Regions from separate parts of the Stenotrophomonas sp. Ker107b genome, predicted to be linked through region 3. Evidence: predicted binding sites of a transcription regulator. Region 3 holds the regulator's gene; each other region holds the start of a gene.

Region 1 (4,586 bases), 1.1 Mb from region 3:
GCGCTGGGCGAGGCCGGGCAGGGCAGCTTTGCCGGCAACGGCGTGGCCACCCGGGGCTGGATGATGGGGCAGGACATGGCGCTGGGCAGCCACGGCATGCTGGGGTTCGCCTTCGGTGAGACGCGCAGCTTCGGCGGCCGTGACTGGGGCAGCGACCGTGGGCGCGACCGCCAGTCGCAGGCGCAGTTGTATGCAGGCTGGGGCACCGGCCGTGCCTATGCGATGGGGCAGCTGGGGGCGGGTCAGTTCACGCGCGAGATCGACCGCCAGCTGCTGCTTGGCGCGGGCCAGTACGGTGTCAATGCACGCTATGGCGGCAGCTTCAGTGCAGCCAGCGTGGAATCGGGGTATCGCTTCGGCAACGCCATCGCGTCGCTGACGCCGTATCTGGGCGCCGAGTATGCCCGCGTGGACAGCGACGGTTTCAGCGAGCAGGGCGGCATGGGCTTCGGCCTGCGCACGCTCGATGCGGTCAGTACGCGCACCCAGGCCTTGATCGGCATGCGTGCCGAGCGTCGCTGGGGTGGGTGGTCGCTGCGCGGCTATGCCGAGTGGCAGCAGCACCTGGCCAGTACGGGGCAGGTGCAGGCGGCCAGTTTCGTGGGCGTGGAGGCTTGGGCGCCACTGTCCGGCCTGCAGCCGACGCGCTCGGGCGGCCTGTTCGGGCTGTCGGTGGAATCGTGGTTGAGCCGCAACACGCGCCTGGCGTTCGGCTATGACCAGCGGTTCGGCCCGCGTGGCGATCTGCGCCAGGTGCAGCTGCGCTACTCGGCCGGGTTCTGAGGGCAGGCCCCACCGCGAGGGGCGCTACAAAAAAGAGGGCGCGATCCATGATCGCGCCCTCTTCGTTTTGATCGCCGCAGCAGATCAGTTGCCGCGCAGCGTTCCCAGCCGCGGCGTGGCGCGGCCCAGCGGCATCTTCAACTTTCCGATCGACAGGATGCGCGACTCGGCGATCTGATCGGCGGCGCGCTGTGGCGCGATGCCTTCGCTCTGCGACAGCGCGAAGATGCGGCCCAGGTTGTGGTAAATGCTGCGGATCAGGCGCATCGCACGCTCGCGGTTGTAGCCGTCGATTTCCAGCGAGACGTTCATCACGCCGCCAGCGTTGACCGCGTAATCGGGCGCGTACAGGATGCCGCGCGCATGCAGCTCGTCACCCACGTCCAGGCTGGAGAGCTGGTTGTTGGCGGTGCCGCAGACGATCTTGCACTTCAGGCGCGGCAGCGTCTCCGGGTTGATCGCACCTTCCAGCGCACACGGGGCGAAGATGTCGGCGTTGACGTCGTAGATGTCCTCCGGCTTGACGGCTTCGGCACCGTACTCGGTCACCGCACGCTCGACCCGCGCGCTGTCCAGGTCGCTGACGTACAGCTTGGCGCCGCGGTCGCGCAGCAGCTTCACCAGTTCCATGCCGATGTGGCCCAGGCCCTGCACCGCGATGCTGGCCTTGCCGACTTCCTCATGGCCCAGCTTGTGCTGCATCGAGGCCATCAGCGCCTGCAGCGCGCCATAGGCAGTGAACGGTGCCGGATCGCCGGAGCCACCGTGGACCTGGTGCACGCCGGTGACGTATTCGCTTTCCAGGTAGATGTTCTCCATGTCGTTGACGTCGGTGCCGACATCTTCGGCGGTGATGTAACGCCCGCCCAGCGAATCCACATAACGGCCGAACGCGCGGAACAGCACTTCGGTCTTGTCGCGCTTGGGGTCACCGATGATCACGGCCTTGCCACCACCCACGTTGAGGCCGGCCAGCGCGTTCTTGTAGGTCATGGTGCGGCTCAGCCGCAACGCATCTTCCAGAGCCTCGTCGGTACTGGCGTAGGGACGCATGCGCACACCGCCCAGGGCCGGGCCCAGCGTGGTGTTGTGGATCGCGATGATCGCCCTCAGGCCGGCATCGCGGTTGTGGCAGAACACCACTTGCTCGTGACCGGTAGATTCGAGGGTTTCAAATAACATGGTGGCTCCGATGGTGCGAACGGTGGCGAACAGCGGTGAACGCGCCAGCAAAAGGTGGGGTGTAAAACAAAAAAAGCGACGTCGTCGGGTCTCGGACGGGTCGCGCGGCGCCATTCTAGAGCATTCCGCTGGAGGGTGTTGTCAGGGGCCCCCGGTGACGGGCCGGGCCGGCGCCATCGCGGCCGCCATTAAAGTTGCTGACCTGCAGGCCGATGCCGTCGCAAGGGTGTGCATCACCGGCAATCGCAGGACGGATCACGTGGGCGCAGTCGCAACAAGGCAAGTGCGGTACCCCACGTGGCCAGGAGCCCTGGCGTGACGGGCGCGGTCCTCATCGCGGTCCTGGTGGCAGCCCTGCTGGGTGGGGCGCTGCTGCTCCGCCGTCGGCGGGCCGTGGCAGCGCCATCGGCCGCCCGCGCGGCACGCGGGCACTCCCCGGCGGCAGCGGCCGCGGCCCCGCCCCTGTGCCAGGGGGCCGATCCGGTGGCTGCCCTGCAGGCCGGCCTGCACGCGCTTGCCCTGGTGCCGCGCAGTGGCGATGCCGCCGATGCCGCCGTGCGGCACACGGTCGAGCTTCGCGATGCGGTCACCGCGTCGCTGCTGGCCCGGGACTGGTCGGCCAAGCACCTGCCCCGCCGTCCGCAGCTGCTGCCGCAGCTCATCCAGACCGTCAACGACAGCGACGCCTCGGCGCGCGCGATGGCCGGGATCATCGGCCAGGATCCGGTGCTGACCGGCAACCTGCTGCGCATTGCCAACAGTCCCGTCTACCGGGTGCAGGCCAAGCCGGTGGAAACTCTGCAGCGCGCCGTCACCCTGGTCGGCACCGACGGCATCCGCCAGATCATCAGCGCGGTGCTGGTGCAGCCGGTGATGCAGCTGCAGTGCGATGCGTTTCCGCAGTTCAGCGCGGTGATCTGGGAGCATGCGCTGCTGGCCTCGCGCGTTGCCGCCGACCATGCGCGCACGGTGACCCATGAGGACGGTTTCGCTGCGCAGTGGCTTGGCCTGACCCAGGGGCTCGGCGCGGCGCTGGTGATGCGCCACCTGCTCGATGCCTGCGCGCAGCAGCAGGTGGCCGCGCCGCCGCGCGTGCTGGCCGCCGACCTGCTCGATAGCTGGACCCTGCCGGTGGCGAGCCGGATCGCCGCGGCATGGGAGTTGCCCAAGGCCGTGCATGACGCCCTGATCCGGCAGAGCGGCACCGGCCTGGCCGCGAGCCTGCGGTTCGCGCGGGCAGTGGCTGCGGCCAGCCTGCTGTGTCGCCATGGCCAGATCGGGCAGGTCCAGGCACTGGCCTGGCTGGAACAACTGGACGACACCCCGCCGCATGCGCTGCAGTGGATCTGGCGGCGCGTCCATGGGCGTGCGGTGGAAACGCTGGAGGGCGATGAGCCCGGCGTCGAGGTGGAGCAGGCTGGCTGAGCTAGAGCTGTGACTCCAGCGGCAGCCAGCTGATCGCGCGCGCGCTGGCCCGCAGCCAGAACCCGGCATCGGGTTCGGTGTACAGCCAATGCGGCGGCTGCGCATCACGCTCCAGCCAGCGGACGTCGCCCTCCGGACCCAGCGTTACCCAGTAACTCTGCCGCGGGTCGGCCAGGTGCAGGTATTCCTTGCGCAGCTGGCCCGCCAGCACCGGATCGTCGAACAGCACGCCCATCTCGGTGTTCAGATAGGCCGAGCGCGGGTCCAGATTGAACGAGCCGACGAAGCCGCGCCGGTCGTCGATCATGAAGGCCTTGGTGTGCAGGCTGGCGCCACTGCTGCCGAACAGACCGCCGCCATCGACGTTGCCGCGCGATTTGAGCTCGTACAGCTGCACGCCACTGCGCAGCAACGGTGCCCGGTAGTGCATGTAACCGCTGTGCACGGCGGCCACATCATTGGCAGCCAGGGAGTTGGTGATGACCGCAACCTGGGCCCCGCGCGCGACCATCGCAGCCAAGCCTTCAGTGCCGTCCTCGCCGGGCACGAAGTAGGGCGAGATCAGCAGGGCTTTGTGTTGGGCGCTTTCCAGTTCCTGCACCAGGCGCGTGACCAGCCAGCCGGCCTGATCGTCGCGGCGGTGCTTCATCGGCGGGTCCGAGGCGATCTCCACGTGGTGTGACCAGTGCAGATCCAGCGCATCGCGGTAATACGATTTCTCTGCCTGCGAACGCGCCACGCGTTCCAGGTAGGGCTTGGCACTGTCCAGTCGCGCTTCGTGCTCGCTTTCGCGGATCAGCAGGCGCAGCTGCGGTTCGGTGTAGAACGCCAGCGCACGGATCGGCACGGCGGTATCGCTGTTCCAGTAATCGTCGAAAATCGTGTTGGCCTGCTGCACCGCGTTGCCGGCCACCAGCAGGTCCAGGTCGCGGAAGTTCACATCCGGGCGTGCGCTGAAATACTCCTCGCCGATGTTGCGGCCACCGACGATCGCCACGCGCCCGTCGGCGATCCATGACTTGTTGTGCATCCGGTGGTTGACGCTGAAAACGCGCTGCACCATCTCGACCAGGCGCCAGAGCCCGTTGCGGTTGCGGAACGGGTTGTACAGGCGGATCTCGATGTTGGGGTGCGCATCGAGCGCCATCATCAGCGCGTCCTTGTCCTGCGCGTTCATGTCATCGAGCAGGATGCGG
Region 2 (4,586 bases), 480 kb from region 3:
GGAGCTCATCCACAGCGGTGACCGGGGGTGCAACGGTATCGTCTGCACGGGCCACACCCATGCTGGCCAACGCCAGCGCCATGGCCAGCGCGCCACATACGGCGCGGGATGCAGGATAGGAATGCGTACGGATGGGAATAGTCCTCGAAATCAGGTCTGCATTACAGAAGCAAGCCGGTGGACGACAACGTCCACCGGTCGCCTATTCAGACGTTTCTTACAGCGTGTTCAAACGCAATCAACCGCGCGGCGTGCGCTTGGGTGCCCTTTCGAGCTGCTGGACGCGGCCTTCGATCTGATCCAGACGCTGGTTGGCCTGCTGCGCGGACTGGTTGGCAGACTCGGCGCTCTGTGCAGCACCCTGCACCTTTACGTCGAGCTGATCGAGCCGGGAGTTGATCGTTGCAAACTCGTCTTTGTAGGTCGCGCAGGCGCTGAGGCCAACGGTGGCGACAAGCGCCACGCCGAGCGTACGTGCCATTTTCAGATGTTGCTTGGTCAGAATCATTGCAGTCCCTCCTTTGTGTGGGGAAATCGGACTATAGCGGCCTTTTCGCCAGAGCCATGACCGGCTTTCAGCTTCAGTTGGAGGACGTAGAGGGTGCGTGAAGATGGTCGGCGCCGCCCCTGCTGGTGCCTCAGAACTCCTGCCAGTCGCCGCCGGTGTCGGCCATGGCCACCCGCGGAAGCGCGGATTTCGGCGCCAGTGCAGGTCCACGAGCGGTCGCCGAGGCCTTGGCTGTCACGCTGGCGGCGGTCGGCACACGCGCCGGCTGCGGTGCTTCTGCATAACTGGAGTGAGACAGCTTGAAGCGCGCGACGGCACCGGAAAGGGTGGTCGCCTGCTCTTCCATCGAGCGTGCGGCGGCGGTGGCTTCTTCCACCAGCGCGGCATTCTGCTGTGTGGTTTCGTCCAGCTGCACCACCGTCTGGCTGACCTGCTCGATGCCGGCAGACTGCTCCTGCGATGCCGCGGAGATTTCCCCCATGATGTCGGTCACGCGCCGCACCGATGTCACGATTTCCTCCATGGTCACGCCCGCCTTGTCGACCAGGCCCGCGCCGATGGTCACCTTGGTCACAGAGTCTTCGATCAGCTCCTTGATTTCCTTGGCCGCCGCCGCCGAGCGCTGTGCCAGGGTGCGCACCTCGCTGGCCACCACCGCAAAACCACGCCCCTGCTCACCGGCACGCGCCGCTTCCACGGCGGCATTCAGCGCCAGGATGTTGGTCTGGAACGAAATACCATCGATGACCGTGATGATGTCGCCGATCCGCTTGGACGAGGTTGAGATCTCGCGCATCGTGGACACCACATCCAGCACCACCTTGCCACCGTCGGAGGCGACGCCGCCAGCGCTGATGGCCAGCTGATTGGCCTGACGTGCGTGCTCGGCGTTCTGGCGCACGGTTGAGGTCAGTTCCTCCATGGACGCTGCGGTCTCCTCCAGATTGGCGGCCTGCTGTTCCGTCCGCCGGGAGAGATCGTTGTTGCCGCTGGCGATCTCCACGGCCGCGGTGTTGATGCTGCCCGCGGCAACCTGGATGCTGCCGATGATCGTGGTCAGCTGGCCGACGGTGCTGTTGGCATCGTCACGCATCTGCGCGAACACCCCTTGGAACTCACCGTCCATGCGCGCGGTGAGGTCACCGGCAGCGATCGCCTTCAGCAGTGCGGACAGCTTGCGCAGGTTCTCGTCGCTGACATGCATCATCAGGTTCAAGCGCTCGATCATCGCCTTGAACTCATGTTCGAACGCGGCTTCGTCGCCGCGCACGCTGAAGTCGCCCGCGGCCGCCGCCGAGCCCAGCATGCGGATCTGCGCATTGATGGCCGACAGGTTGCGCTTGGTGACCGCCATCGCCTCGGTAAAGCGCGCCTTGTCCCCGGGCAGCGCTTCCATGTCATCGCGAAGATCGCCAACCGCGTAGTGCTGCATCACATCGACCAGGCGCCGGGTCAGCGCGATGTTGCTGCCCACCACCGCATTGGTGCCGGCGGCGATGCGCCCGAAATCGCCCGGGAACGCGGTCTCGTCGATGCGGAAGTCGAGCTCGCCCTTATCGTGGCGCTGCGCCATCTCCTGCTGCGCCGCAGAGAATGCGCGCAGGCGATGGGCCATGGCGTCCATGCTGGACAGCAGCTGCCCGGTTTCGTCGCGGCCGGCCCTGCCGATCGGGGTATCGAAGCGCCCGTCGGCGATCGCACTGGAGACCGACATGGCCCGGCGCAGCGGCCCGGTCAGGCTGCGCGCGGTCAGCCAGGCCAGCAAGCCGCCGCAGAGCAGCGCCACCAGCGAGAAAACGATCATCAGCGTCCGCGACGTGGCGATGGCGGTATCGATCGCGGCGGCCCCGTCGGCATTGCGCTTCACCTGCAGCTCCACCGCGTTCTGCAGGCTGGTGGACCGTGCCTGCATCAACGGCAGCGCCTCGCCGAAAAGCAGGCTTTTGGCGGCATCATCCTCGTTGGCCTTGGCCAGTTCGATGATCTGGTTGTGGATCGGCAGCGCCGCGGCGCGTGCGTCCTTGATCACCTGCTTGGCCGCCGTGCCCGACGCATCGTGCGGCATGGCATCGAGGGCCTCACTGCTCTTGGCGTAGTCGGCACGCGTGCTGGCGATATCGGCGAGGATCGCCTCGCCGTTGTCGGTACCGTTGAGGATCAGGTCACGAACATTGCGCTCATTCTCGAAATTGTCACGACGCAGGGCATACAACAGCTGCACTTTCTTGCTGTTCTGTTCCATCACATCAACCTGCCGGCCGATCTTGTCGGCCTGGTACAGCGCAAGCGAGGACGATGCGATCAGAAGGACAAGGATGAGACCAAAGCCGGCGGCCAGTTTTGCGCCGACATTGAGGTTGCGGAAGTAGTCCATTGCAGAGCTCTGTGAATTCGCCGATGACCGGCCTTCATTCCAGTTTCGGCGGCAATGTCAATATCTTTAATCGATAACAACATACGTATTCACTGTGCTGATCGTGGCGGATCGATGTGGCGGCCACCACAGACCCGCCCCCTCGGCCTATGCGTTACTCTTCTGCCCGCCCCAAAACCTCGTCTACCGGATGGATTCACGGATGAAGCACTCCCCCGCTCTACTGGCCTCGGCACTGATGTGTGCTCTTGCCACCGCTTGTGCGGCCAGCGAAGGCGCCGCCGACAAGGGCACCGCCGTCGACTCGACCCTGCCCGAATGCCCCGTGGCTGCCGAACTCGCTGGCGGAAAGAGCATCGCCGCGTTCAACGCACTGCCACGCCAGTTGCAGGAGAACATGGACGATCACTGCAGCCCGGCGACAGTTTCGTCGATGATCCTCAGTCACGAGGGTGTGTGCCGGATCGGCAACGTGCCGATGACCGCCGCCAGCCTGACCACACTCAAGGACTCTGGCAAACCCGTCGCCTTGATGTTCATGGCCCCCTACCGGCCGGACACGCACGCGGCATTGCAGGCGTTGCTTGAGGCCCGCTATGCGAAGCTGCCGCTCTCCGCCTATCGGCGCAGCGTGCCGGTGCACCAGGAGCAGACGACCATCGTCAGCCAGCCGGGCGGCACGATGGTCATCCTTGGGAAACCATCAGAGGGAATGCCAGGCGCCTGGATGTCCAGCATCCAGCAGCTCGCTCCGGGCAATGTCGACCTCGTCAACCGCGATCTCAACCGCTGCCGTTGATGGCGTCGGCTTGATTATCGGGCCGCCAATCGCGCCAGGACGTCCGCGCGGCAAATGTCGAGAATCTCATCGGCCAGCGGCGCATCGTCCGGGCAGGACCTGGACAACACCACCGCGCCTACGGCCATGGCCATCAAGGCGATCCTGCGCGCACGTCCGTCCGGGCTGACGTCCACGCCTGGCTGAGCATCGTCGAGAGCGGGACGGTCCACCTGCGCATCAATACCGGCGGCAAAGGCCGCCTTGACCGATGCTGGCTGCCGCGCGGCGTCGGCGCACAGCGCGGCCATCGTGCAGCCCTGTCCCGGGTTGTCCCGGTGCTCGCGCGAAATGTAATAGCTCAGAAAATCTGCCAGCTCCATGCCTGCCGCGGCATCGGCAGACTGCGCCAGACCGCAGGCGGAAGCCTCGGCCATCAGGTCGGCCTTGGACCCGAAGTGCTTGTAAAAGCCACCGTGAGTAAAGCCGGCGGCCGCCATGAGATCTGCCACCCCCACGCCGTCGTAGCCCCGCTCCCTGAAGAGCGTGGAGGCGGTCTCGACGATGTGCGCCCGGTTGGCCTGCGCCTGTGCCTTGGTGACTTTCATGACGGGTTGTCTCTTGACGCTCTGCCTCTTTAGGCGCGCAGCTTACCACGGATAGATGACCACCATCATCAAACTATTGACATCTAAGATTACGGTCATCATCATTGCCGCATTCCCGGGCGACGCCACTGCCGGCCCGCCCGCGCCACCTCTCAACGATCACGACCCCGCACCCACCATGACGACCTCGACACTCTTCCAGCCCTACTCCCTTGGCCCGTTGACCCTGGCCAACCGCATCGTGATGGCCCCGCTGACGCGCAACCGCGCCGGTGCCGACCTGGTGCCCAGTCCGCTCGCCGCCACCTACTACGCCCA
Region 3 (4,586 bases):
GGTCGATCCGCTGGAAGCCGGCGGTGTGATCGCCCTGGTCGGCCCGACCGGCGCCGGCAAGACCACCACCATCGCCAAGCTGGCCTCGCGGTTCGCCGAAGCCCACGCCGCCCGCGATGTCGCCCTGGTCACCACCGATACCGGCCGCATCGGCGCCCGCGAGCAGTTGTACGGCTTCGGCCGCCAGCTTGGCATCGCAGTTCACGAAGCCAGCAGCGGCAGCGACCTCAACCAGCTGCTGGAGCGCCTGAAGGACTACAAGCTGGTCCTGATCGACACCGCCGGCCTGGGCCCGCGCGACCGTGCCCTGGCCGCCCAGCTGCAGTGGCTGCGGGCCGCCGAGCAGATCCGCACCCTGCTGGTGCTGCCGGCCAACACCAGTTTCGGCGACATGGACGAGGTGGTCCGCCGCTTCAGCGCCGCCAACCCGCAGGGCGTGGTGCTGAGCAAGCTGGATGAGACCGGCCGCTTCGGTACCGCCCTGTCGGTGGCCGTCGACCACCGCCTGCCGATCACCTGGATCACCGATGGCCAGGACGTTCCTGAAGACCTGCACCGTGCCAGCGCGGCCAATCTTGTACTTCGCCTTGAAGATTTGCGCCGCGCGGCCGATATGCCCTGCAACCCGGAGTTGAACCATGCCGTCGCGTGAGTACGCCAAGCTGACCCAGACCTTCCCGTTGTCGGCTACCCGAAGCCAGCCGCTGGGCCCGGTCCGCACCATCGCCGTCACCGGCGGCAAGGGCGGCGTGGGCAAAACGAACGTTTCGGCCAATCTGGCCGTGGCGCTTGCCAGCATGGGCAAACGTACCCTGCTGCTGGATGCCGACCTGGCCCTGGCCAACGTCGATGTGATCCTGGGCCTGAAGCCGACCGTGACCCTGGCCGACCTGGTCGCCGGGCGCTGCACGCTGGAGGAGGTCATCATCGAAGGCCCCGGCGGCGTGCTGGTGGTGCCGGCGGCCTCGGGCCGCCGCAACATGGCCGAGCTGCAGCAGGCCGAGCACATCGGCCTGGTCAACGTGTTCTCCGAGCTGGAGCGCGAACTGGACATCATGGTGGTGGACACGGCCGCGGGCATCACCGACGGCGTGCTGACCTTCTGCCAGGCCGCCCAGGACACCGTGGTGGTGGTCTGCGACGAGCCGGCCTCGATCACCGATGCCTACGCCCTGATCAAAGTCCTCTCGCGCGAACGCGGCGTGGACCGGATCCAGGTGGTCGCCAACATGGTGCGCGACCCGAATGAAGGCCGGGTGCTGTACGAAAAGCTGACCCGCGTCTGCGAGAAGTTCCTGGCCGATGTGTCGCTCAACTACCTCGGCTGTGTGCCGCAGGACGACTGGCTGCGCCTGTCGGTCCAGCGCCAGCAGCCGGTGGTGAAGGCCTACCCGTCCAGCCCGTCGGCGCTGGCCTTGACCGAGATCGCACGCCGTACCGCACGCTGGCAGGCCCCGACCGAGCCGCGTGGTGGCGTCGAGTTCTTCCTGGAACGCATCCTCAAGCAACGCGGGGTGACCGCATGAAAGGCGCCGCACAATACAAAGAGGTCCAGCGGGTCGCCGCGAACGAGTGCATTGCCCAGCACTCGGACCTGGTCCGCCGCATCGCCCACCATCTGGCGGCACGTCTGCCCGCCAGCGTGGAGGTCGACGACCTGATCCAGGCCGGCATGATGGGCCTGATCGAAGCGTCGCGCAGCTATGACGCCGACCAGGGCGCCTCGTTCGAGACCTATGCCTCGATCCGCATCCGCGGCTCGATGATCGATGAGATCCGCCGTGGTGACTGGGTACCGCGCTCGGTCCATCGCCGGGCCCGCGACGCCGCCGCCACCATCCGCCGGCTCGAACAGAGCACCGGACGCGCCGCCAGCGCCACCGAAGTGGCGGCCGCGATGGACATGCCGCTGCCGGACTACCTGCGCCTGATGGAAGATGCCTCGCGCGGCCAGGTGCTGAGCCTGGAATCACGGATCGAAGACCAGGGCGAGCTGGACACCGTCGCCCAGGGCGGCCCGACCCCGCAGCAGGTGTTGGAGCGTGGCGAGTTCGGGCGCGAGCTGGGCAACGCGATCGGGCTGCTGCCCGAGCGCGAACAGCTGGTCCTGTCGCTGTATTACGAGCAGGAACTGAACCTGAAAGAGATCGGCGCCGTGTTGGGCGTCAGCGAATCGCGCGTGTGCCAGATCCATGGCCAGGCCGTGCTGCGCCTGCGTGGCCGACTGAAAATCTTCGAGGCGGCCGACGCCGGCCTCGAGAACCATTAAGACCGAGGAAAGAGCTTTGGACAAGAACATGCGTATCCTGATCGTCGACGATTTTTCGACCATGCGTCGTATCGTCAAGAACCTGCTGGGCGATCTGGGCTTCACCAACACGGCCGAAGCCGAGGACGGGCATGCCGCGCTGATGCTGTTGCAGAGCCAGCCGTTCGATTTCGTGGTCACCGACTGGAACATGCCGGTGATGACGGGCATCGACCTGCTCAAGGCCATCCGCGCCGACGCCAAGCTCAAGACGCTGCCGGTGTTGATGGTGACTGCTGAAGCCAAGCGCGAGCAGATCATCGAAGCGGCCCAGAACGGCGTCAACGGCTACATCATCAAGCCGTTCACCGCCCAGACCCTGGAAGAAAAGCTCGGCAAGATCTTCGAGCGTCTGGCGGCGAGCGCCTGATGGAAACCCTGAGCGACAAATCAGCGCTGGTGCAGCGCCTGCAGGATGCACTGGCCGCGCTGGAATCGGGTGACGAAGCCGCGTGGCGTCAGGAAATCGACGCACTCGCCGCGCTGCGCACCCAGCCGATGATGGCCGGGTTGAACCGGCTCGCCCGCGAGCTGGGCCAGGCACTGGGCGAGCTGCCCAGCCTGCCCAGCGAAGCCGGCGAACTGGACGATGCCTGCGCGCGCCTGGATCACGTGGTGGCGATGACCGAACAGGCCACCCACCGCACCCTGGACCTGGCCGAAGAATGCCGCACGCTCACCGAGCAGCTGCGCGCCAATGGCTTGACGGCCGACCAGGACCAGCAGCTGGACCGCATCCGCCACAACCTGACCGAGATCGCGCTCACCCAGAGCTACCAGGATCTCACCGGGCAGATCATCCGCCGCGTGGTGGGCATCGTGCGTCGCGTGCATGAGGGCTTCGGTGCACTCGGGCTGCCGCCGCAGGACGACACCGCGCACAAGCGTGACAACGGCCTGGCCGGCCCGGCCGTAACCGGTCTGGACCGCCACCAGGTTTCACAGGTCGACGCTGACGACCTGCTCTCCGATTTGGGACTTTAACGATCATGAGTGCTGTTCCAGACGATATCGCTGCCGACTTCATCCTCGAGGCCCAGGAGATCCTGGATCGCCTCGGCGAACAGCTGGTGTCGCTGGAGCAGGCGCCCCAGGACAGTGACCAGCTCAACGCCGTGTTCCGCGGGTTCCACACGCTCAAGGGCGGCGCGGGCTTCCTCGGCATCCAGGCGATGGTGGAGCTGTGCCACGCCGCCGAGGAAACCCTGGGCATGGCACGCTCGGGCCAGGCCACGCTGCAGGCCCATCACTTCGACGCGGCCCAGCAGTCGCTGGACTACCTGCAGTCGATGCTGGATTCGGTCTCGGCCGGCACCGAGCCGGGCTATGCCCCGCCGGAGCTGATCGCACAGTTCGACGTGAACGGCCCGGCCACCCCGGCGGCTGCCCCCAGCGCCGCGGCCGGCCCCAGCAGCGGTGAGCTGATCACCGACGATGAATTCGAAGCGCTGCTCGACCAGTTGCATGGCGGTGCCGCACCGACCGCCGTCGCCGCCAGGAAAGACGACGGCATGATCAGCGAAGACGAGTTCGAATCGCTGCTCGACCAGCTGCACGGCGGCGCGGCACCCGGTGCCAAGTCCGTGACGGCCGCACCCGCCCCGGCGCCTCGCGCGGTGGCTGCGCCCGCCGCGCCTGCCGCCAACAAGCCCGCGCCCAACAAGCCGGTCGCCGAGGCTGAGCACACCGTGCGCGTGGACACCAAGCGCCTGGATGCGATCGTCAACCTGATCGGCGAGCTGGTGCTCTCGCGCAACCGGCTCAAGACGCTGCGTGCGCGCCTGCACGATGAAGAGCTCGACCGGGCCGTCTCCACCCTGGACATCGCCACCGCCCGCCTGCAGTCCGCCGTCATGCGCACCCGCATGCAGCCGGTCGGCAAGGTGTTCTCGCGCTTCCCCAAGGTGGCGCGCGATGTCGCACGCTCGCTGAAGAAGGAAGTGGAGCTGGAACTGATCGGCGCGGAAACCGAGCTGGACCGCAACCTGGTCGAAGCGCTGGCCGATCCGCTGGTCCATCTGGTCCGCAACGCGATCGACCACGGCGTGGAAATGCCGGAGCTGCGTGAAGCACAGGGCAAGCCCCGCAGCGGCCACGTGCGCCTGTCCGCGCAGCAGGAAGGCGACTACGTCAGCATCGAAGTGCAGGACGACGGCGCGGGTATCGACCCGGAACGCCTGCGCCAGAAGGCGCGCGAGAAGGGGCTGATCGATCCGGAAGCCGCCGCCCGCCTGAGCAGCGAGGAATGCCTGCACCTGGTGTTCCTGCCGGGTTTCTC
Region 4 (4,586 bases), on a different contig from region 3:
CGCCAACCTTCAAGGCCGCGTACAAGACGCTGCCGTTCGGCCAGAAGATCAAGGTCAACTTCAACTTCTTCGCCCTGTTCTTCAGCTGGATCTACCTGCTGATCCTGGGCATGTGGCGCAAGGCGCTGACCATCCTGGGCATCACCCTGGTGCTGATGGTCGTCGTGGCCTTCCTGCCGGACGTGGTCGGCCGTGCGATCGGTGTGGCCTGGTCGGTGCTGATCGCGTTGACCACCAACTATTCGTACTACCTTGAAAAGGTAAAGGGCGACACCAGCTGGAACCCCTTCGCGGGCATGCGCTGGTAAGTACTGCGCACGCCTGGATGAACAAGCCCGGTCATTGACCGGGCTTTTTTGTGGACGAGTGAGGGGGTGCCTCAGAACGTCTGCCACTCCTCACTCGCCACCGCCGCCACCGGTACGCGCGAGGCACCGCGCGCAGGCGCACTACGACGCACCGGTGCGGCCGGCGTGCCCGGATGGGCCTGCAGCCGGAAGATCGCCACCGCCGTGCCCAGCTGCTGCGCCTGCTCTTCCATCGCGCGCGCCGCCGCCGTGGCCTCCTCGACCAGTGCGGCATTCTGCTGCGTCGTTTCGTCCATCTGCGTGATGGTCTGGTTGACCTGCTCGATGCCGGCGGACTGCTCCTTCGACGCCGCCGAGATCTCGGCCATGATGTCGTTGACCCGGCGCACGCCGGTCACGATCTCTTCCATGGTGCGGCCGGCGGTGTGGACCAGCGCGGAGCCCGCGCTGACCTGGGTGACCGAATCGTCGATCAGCCCCTTGATCTCCTTCGCCGCGCCCGCCGAGCGCTGCGCCAGTGCGCGCACTTCCGTGGCGACCACCGCGAAACCGCGCCCCTGCTCGCCCGCGCGCGCCGCTTCCACCGCGGCGTTCAAGGCCAGGATGTTGGTCTGGAACGCGATGCCGTCGATCACCGAGATGATCTCGGCGATGCGCTTGGAGGACGCCTCGATCCCGGCCATGGTGGTCACCACCTTGCCGACCACCTCACCGCCCTTCGACGCCACATCGGCTGCGCCCGCGGCAAGCTGGTTCGCCTGCACGGCATGGTCCGCGTTCTGACGCACGGTGGAGGTCAGTTCCTCCATCGAAGCGGCGGTTTCTTCCAGGCTGGCAGCCTGTTGTTCGGTACGGCGCGACAGGTCGCTGTTGCCTGCGGCAATCTCACCGGCAGCGAGGTTGATGCTGCCGGTGGCCTGCTGGATGCGGCCGACGATGTCGGTCAGCTGCACCACGGTGGTGTTGGCATCATCACGCATCCGCGCGAACACGCCGTGGAAATCGCCCTGCATGCGCGCGGTGAGATCGCCGGCGGCGATCGCACGCAGCAGCGCGGAGATCTGCTGCAGGTTGTCATCGCTGACCTGCATCATGGTGTTGAGGTTTTCGACCATCGCGCGGAAGTCGTGATCGAAGCGCACCACGTCGCCGCGCTGGCTGAAATCGCCCATTGCCGCAGCGCCGGCGAGATCGCCGATCTGGGTATTGATCGCGCGCAGGTTGGCCTTGGTGGTATCCATCGCGGCAGTGAACGCGGCCTGCTCGCCGGGCAGGCGATCCATGTCCTGGCTGAGGTCACCGACCGCATAGCGCTGCATCACCTCGACCAGACGACGCGTGACCGCGATGTTGGCGCCGACCAGCTGGTTGGTGTCTTCCACCATCTTGCCGTACTCGCCCGGGAAGGTCTGCGCGTCCATGCGGTAGCTCAGCTCACCCGCCTCGTGTCGCTGGGCCATTTCACCCTGCGCGGCCATCACTGCGCGCAGCTGGCTGCGCATGCGCTGCATCGATTCAAGCAGCCGGCCGACCTCGTCATTGCGCGCGGGCGGCAGCGGCGTATCCAGACGTCCCTCGGCGACGTCGGCCGAGAGCCGGACCGCATCGGCCAGCGGGCGGATCGCCTGTCGGCGCAGCAACACGTACACGCTGCCACTGAGCACCAGTGCCGCGCCCAGGCCAACAGCCAGGATGATCCACAACAGCGCGCGCGCCTGCGCGGTGATCAGCGCATGCGGCACGATCACACCCAGCGCGAAGTGCTCCTGGCTGCCGCCGATGCGCAACGGAACATAGGTCTTCACATTGCCTGCCGCATCCGGCTCGAAGGCATCGAAGGGTTTGTCTGCCTTGACCGCTGCCAGCATCGCCGCGGTCAGGGCGTCATCGCGGCGCTTGCCGATTTCCTGCGGGTCCTGCGCGGCCAGCACGATGCCACCGGGCGAGATCAGTTCGACATGGCCTTCGCCCATCGGGCGCAATGCGGCCAGGTGCTTCTGCAATGCGGCCAGCGCGAAATCCACCGTCACCGCGCCAACGAACGTCCCCTCATCGATCACCGGGGTGGAGAGCGTGGTCATCAGCACCTTCTGCCCGCCGATTTCATAGGTGTACGGTTCGGCCACGGTCTGCCGCTTGAGCGCCTTCGGCTTGAGATACCAGTCGCCATCGCCGGGCACGTCATAGCCGGTGAGCGCATCCTGCATCGGCGCGCCGTCGTGCCAGGCCCAGTAGCTCATGAACCGGCCGGTGTCATCGTGTGCCTCGGCGCCGACGAACTCGGCATCCTTGCCATCGAAGGCGTCGGGTTCCCACAACGTGCCAAAGCCCACCCATTCCGGGTGCACCTGCACCTGCTGGTGGATCACCGCAGACACCGTCGCCCGCGACAGCGTGCCCGCAGCGCGCTGGACGAGCAGATTCTGTGCGAGCGCCTGGCTGGTGGCGAAGGCGTTGGACAGATCACCGCTCACCCGCAGGGCTTCGGCCTGGGCCTCGCTCTGCATGGTGTGGCGGGAGGCATCCACCAGCGACGCGCTGGCTTCCCGGTAGCTGATGGCGGCGGTGACACCGAAGCAGAGCATGGCGATCAACGCCGTACCCAGCATCAGTCGGTTGGCGATGCTGCCAGGGCGCTTGGACGCGGTGGGGCGGGACACGGGCATGGGGGCGGTTCCGGAAAAAGGGCATACCGGCGGACGCAGACATGCGCCGCCACGGAAACACGCAGTCCATTGCGGACCGGCACGCACGCGGTGCAATCACGGCGCGGCCAGCGGAGATCGGGTATCGATGCCACCGTCCCGCCCTGTGAAGATGCCGCCTGCCGGCACCGCGACGGTGCCCGCCCAGAGAGGGGACTCAGTTGGATAACGGCGATAGGCCCGCGATGTTTAGCACGGCTTTATGACCGTGTTCAGTGTCCGCCGGCAGAGGCATTGCCCCGCCCCAGCCGCTCCACCAGTGTCTGGCTGGCCGCGTTGAGTCCGACCACCTCCACCTGCGCTCCGCGTGCGCGCAGTTTGCCGGTCACCCGCTCCAGCGCGCCCACCGCGCTGAGGTCCCAGAAGTGCGCATCGGTCAGATCGATCACCACGCGCGCGGGCACCTGCAGCAGATCGAAGGCCGCCGCGAACTGCCCGGCCGAGGCGAAGAACACCTGCCCGCTGACTGTGTAGACACGGGTACCGTCGGCCGTGTCGGCTTGGGCGATGTCCAGCATCCGGCCCACCTTGCGGGCGAAGAACAGCGCCGACAGCAGCACCCCGGTCAGCACCCCCTTGGCCAGATCGTGCGTGGCCACGGTCACAACCACCGTGCCCAGCATCACCACCGAGGAGCTTTTCGGGTGCAGTCGGAACTCGGCGAACGAGCGCCAGTGGAAGGTGCCGATGCTGACCATGATCATCACCGCGACCAGTGCGGCCATCGGAATCTGCCGGACCCAGTCCGCACCGTAGACCACCAGCAGCAGCAACAGCACGCCCGCGACCAGGCAGGACAACCGGCCACGTCCGCCGGAGGACACGTTGATCACCGACTGCCCGATCATCGCGCAGCCACCCATGCCGCCGAACAGCCCGGCGGTGATGTTGGCCAGGCCCTGCCCGGCGCACTCGCGATTGCGCTGGCTGGGGGTGTCGGTCATGTCTTCCACGATCTGCGCGGTCATCATCGACTCGAGCAAACCGACGACCGCCAGCGTGGCCGACACGGGCAGCAGGATGCGCAGCGTCTCCCAGGTGAGCGGCACGTCCGGCAGCAGGAAGGTGGGCAGGCTGTCCGGCAGCGCGCCCATGTCGCCGACGGTGCGGATGTCCAGGCCCAGCCAGATCGACAGCCCGGTGAGCACTACGATCGCCACCAGCGGTGAGGGTACCGCCCGGGTCAGCAGCGGCAGCAGATAGATGATCGCCAGGCCGGCCGCGCACACGGCGTACACCGTCCATGGCATCCCGATCAGCTCGGGCAACTGCGCCAGGAAAATCAGGATGGCCAGTGCGTTGACGAAGCCGGTGATCACCGAGCGCGAAACGAAGCGCATGAGTGCACCGAGCTTGAGCGCGCCGGCGACGATCTGCAGCAGTCCGGCCAGGATCGTCGCAGCCAACAGGTACTGCAGGCCGTGGTCGCGGACCAGATCGACCATCACCAGCGCCATCGCGCCGGTGGCGGCGGAGATCATGCCCGGCCGGCCGCCGGCGATGGCGGTGACCACCGCGATACAGAACGAAGCGTACAAGCCGACCTTGGGGTCGACCCCGGCAATGATGGAAA

Evidence for each region. The regulator FliA, encoded in region 3, starts transcription of late flagellar genes. The targets are predictions, from matches to a motif close to TAAAGTTTNNCNNNCNNNGGCCGATAA.
Region 1: the regulator FliA is predicted to act here: its motif matches at 2,155-2,181, upstream of ACWV8V_RS09780 (HDOD domain-containing protein).
Region 2: the regulator FliA is predicted to act here: its motif matches at 2,925-2,951, upstream of ACWV8V_RS07010 (methyl-accepting chemotaxis protein).
Region 4: the regulator FliA is predicted to act here: its motif matches at 3,179-3,205, upstream of ACWV8V_RS13950 (methyl-accepting chemotaxis protein).

The regions. Positions count from the first base shown of each region.
Region 1 is NZ_JBSPHX010000001.1:2,149,667-2,154,252, reverse strand. It holds gene ACWV8V_RS09790 (S8 family serine peptidase) at 1-783, shown strand, start outside; gene ACWV8V_RS09785 (Glu/Leu/Phe/Val dehydrogenase dimerization domain-containing protein) at 868-1,965, opposite strand; gene ACWV8V_RS09780 (HDOD domain-containing protein) at 2,308-3,390, shown strand; gene ACWV8V_RS09775 (phospholipase D family protein) at 3,392-4,586, opposite strand, start outside.
Region 2 is NZ_JBSPHX010000001.1:1,539,288-1,543,873, forward strand. It holds gene ACWV8V_RS07000 (hypothetical protein) at 1-82, opposite strand, end outside; gene ACWV8V_RS07005 (hypothetical protein) at 239-508, opposite strand; gene ACWV8V_RS07010 (methyl-accepting chemotaxis protein) at 639-2,882, opposite strand; gene ACWV8V_RS07015 (hypothetical protein) at 3,085-3,681, shown strand; gene ACWV8V_RS07020 (TetR/AcrR family transcriptional regulator) at 3,696-4,268, opposite strand; gene ACWV8V_RS07025 (alkene reductase) at 4,447-4,586, shown strand, end outside.
Region 3 is NZ_JBSPHX010000001.1:1,055,957-1,060,542, reverse strand. It holds gene ACWV8V_RS04990 (AAA family ATPase) at 1-652, shown strand, start outside; gene ACWV8V_RS04985 (MinD/ParA family ATP-binding protein) at 639-1,526, shown strand; gene ACWV8V_RS04980 (RNA polymerase sigma factor FliA) at 1,523-2,269, shown strand; gene cheY (chemotaxis response regulator CheY) at 2,286-2,678, shown strand; gene ACWV8V_RS04970 (protein phosphatase CheZ) at 2,678-3,292, shown strand; gene ACWV8V_RS04965 (chemotaxis protein CheA) at 3,298-4,586, shown strand, end outside.
Region 4 is NZ_JBSPHX010000002.1:919,677-924,262, reverse strand. It holds gene ACWV8V_RS13955 (DUF2628 domain-containing protein) at 1-308, shown strand, start outside; gene ACWV8V_RS13950 (methyl-accepting chemotaxis protein) at 380-2,974, opposite strand; gene ACWV8V_RS13945 (SulP family inorganic anion transporter) at 3,226-4,586, opposite strand, start outside.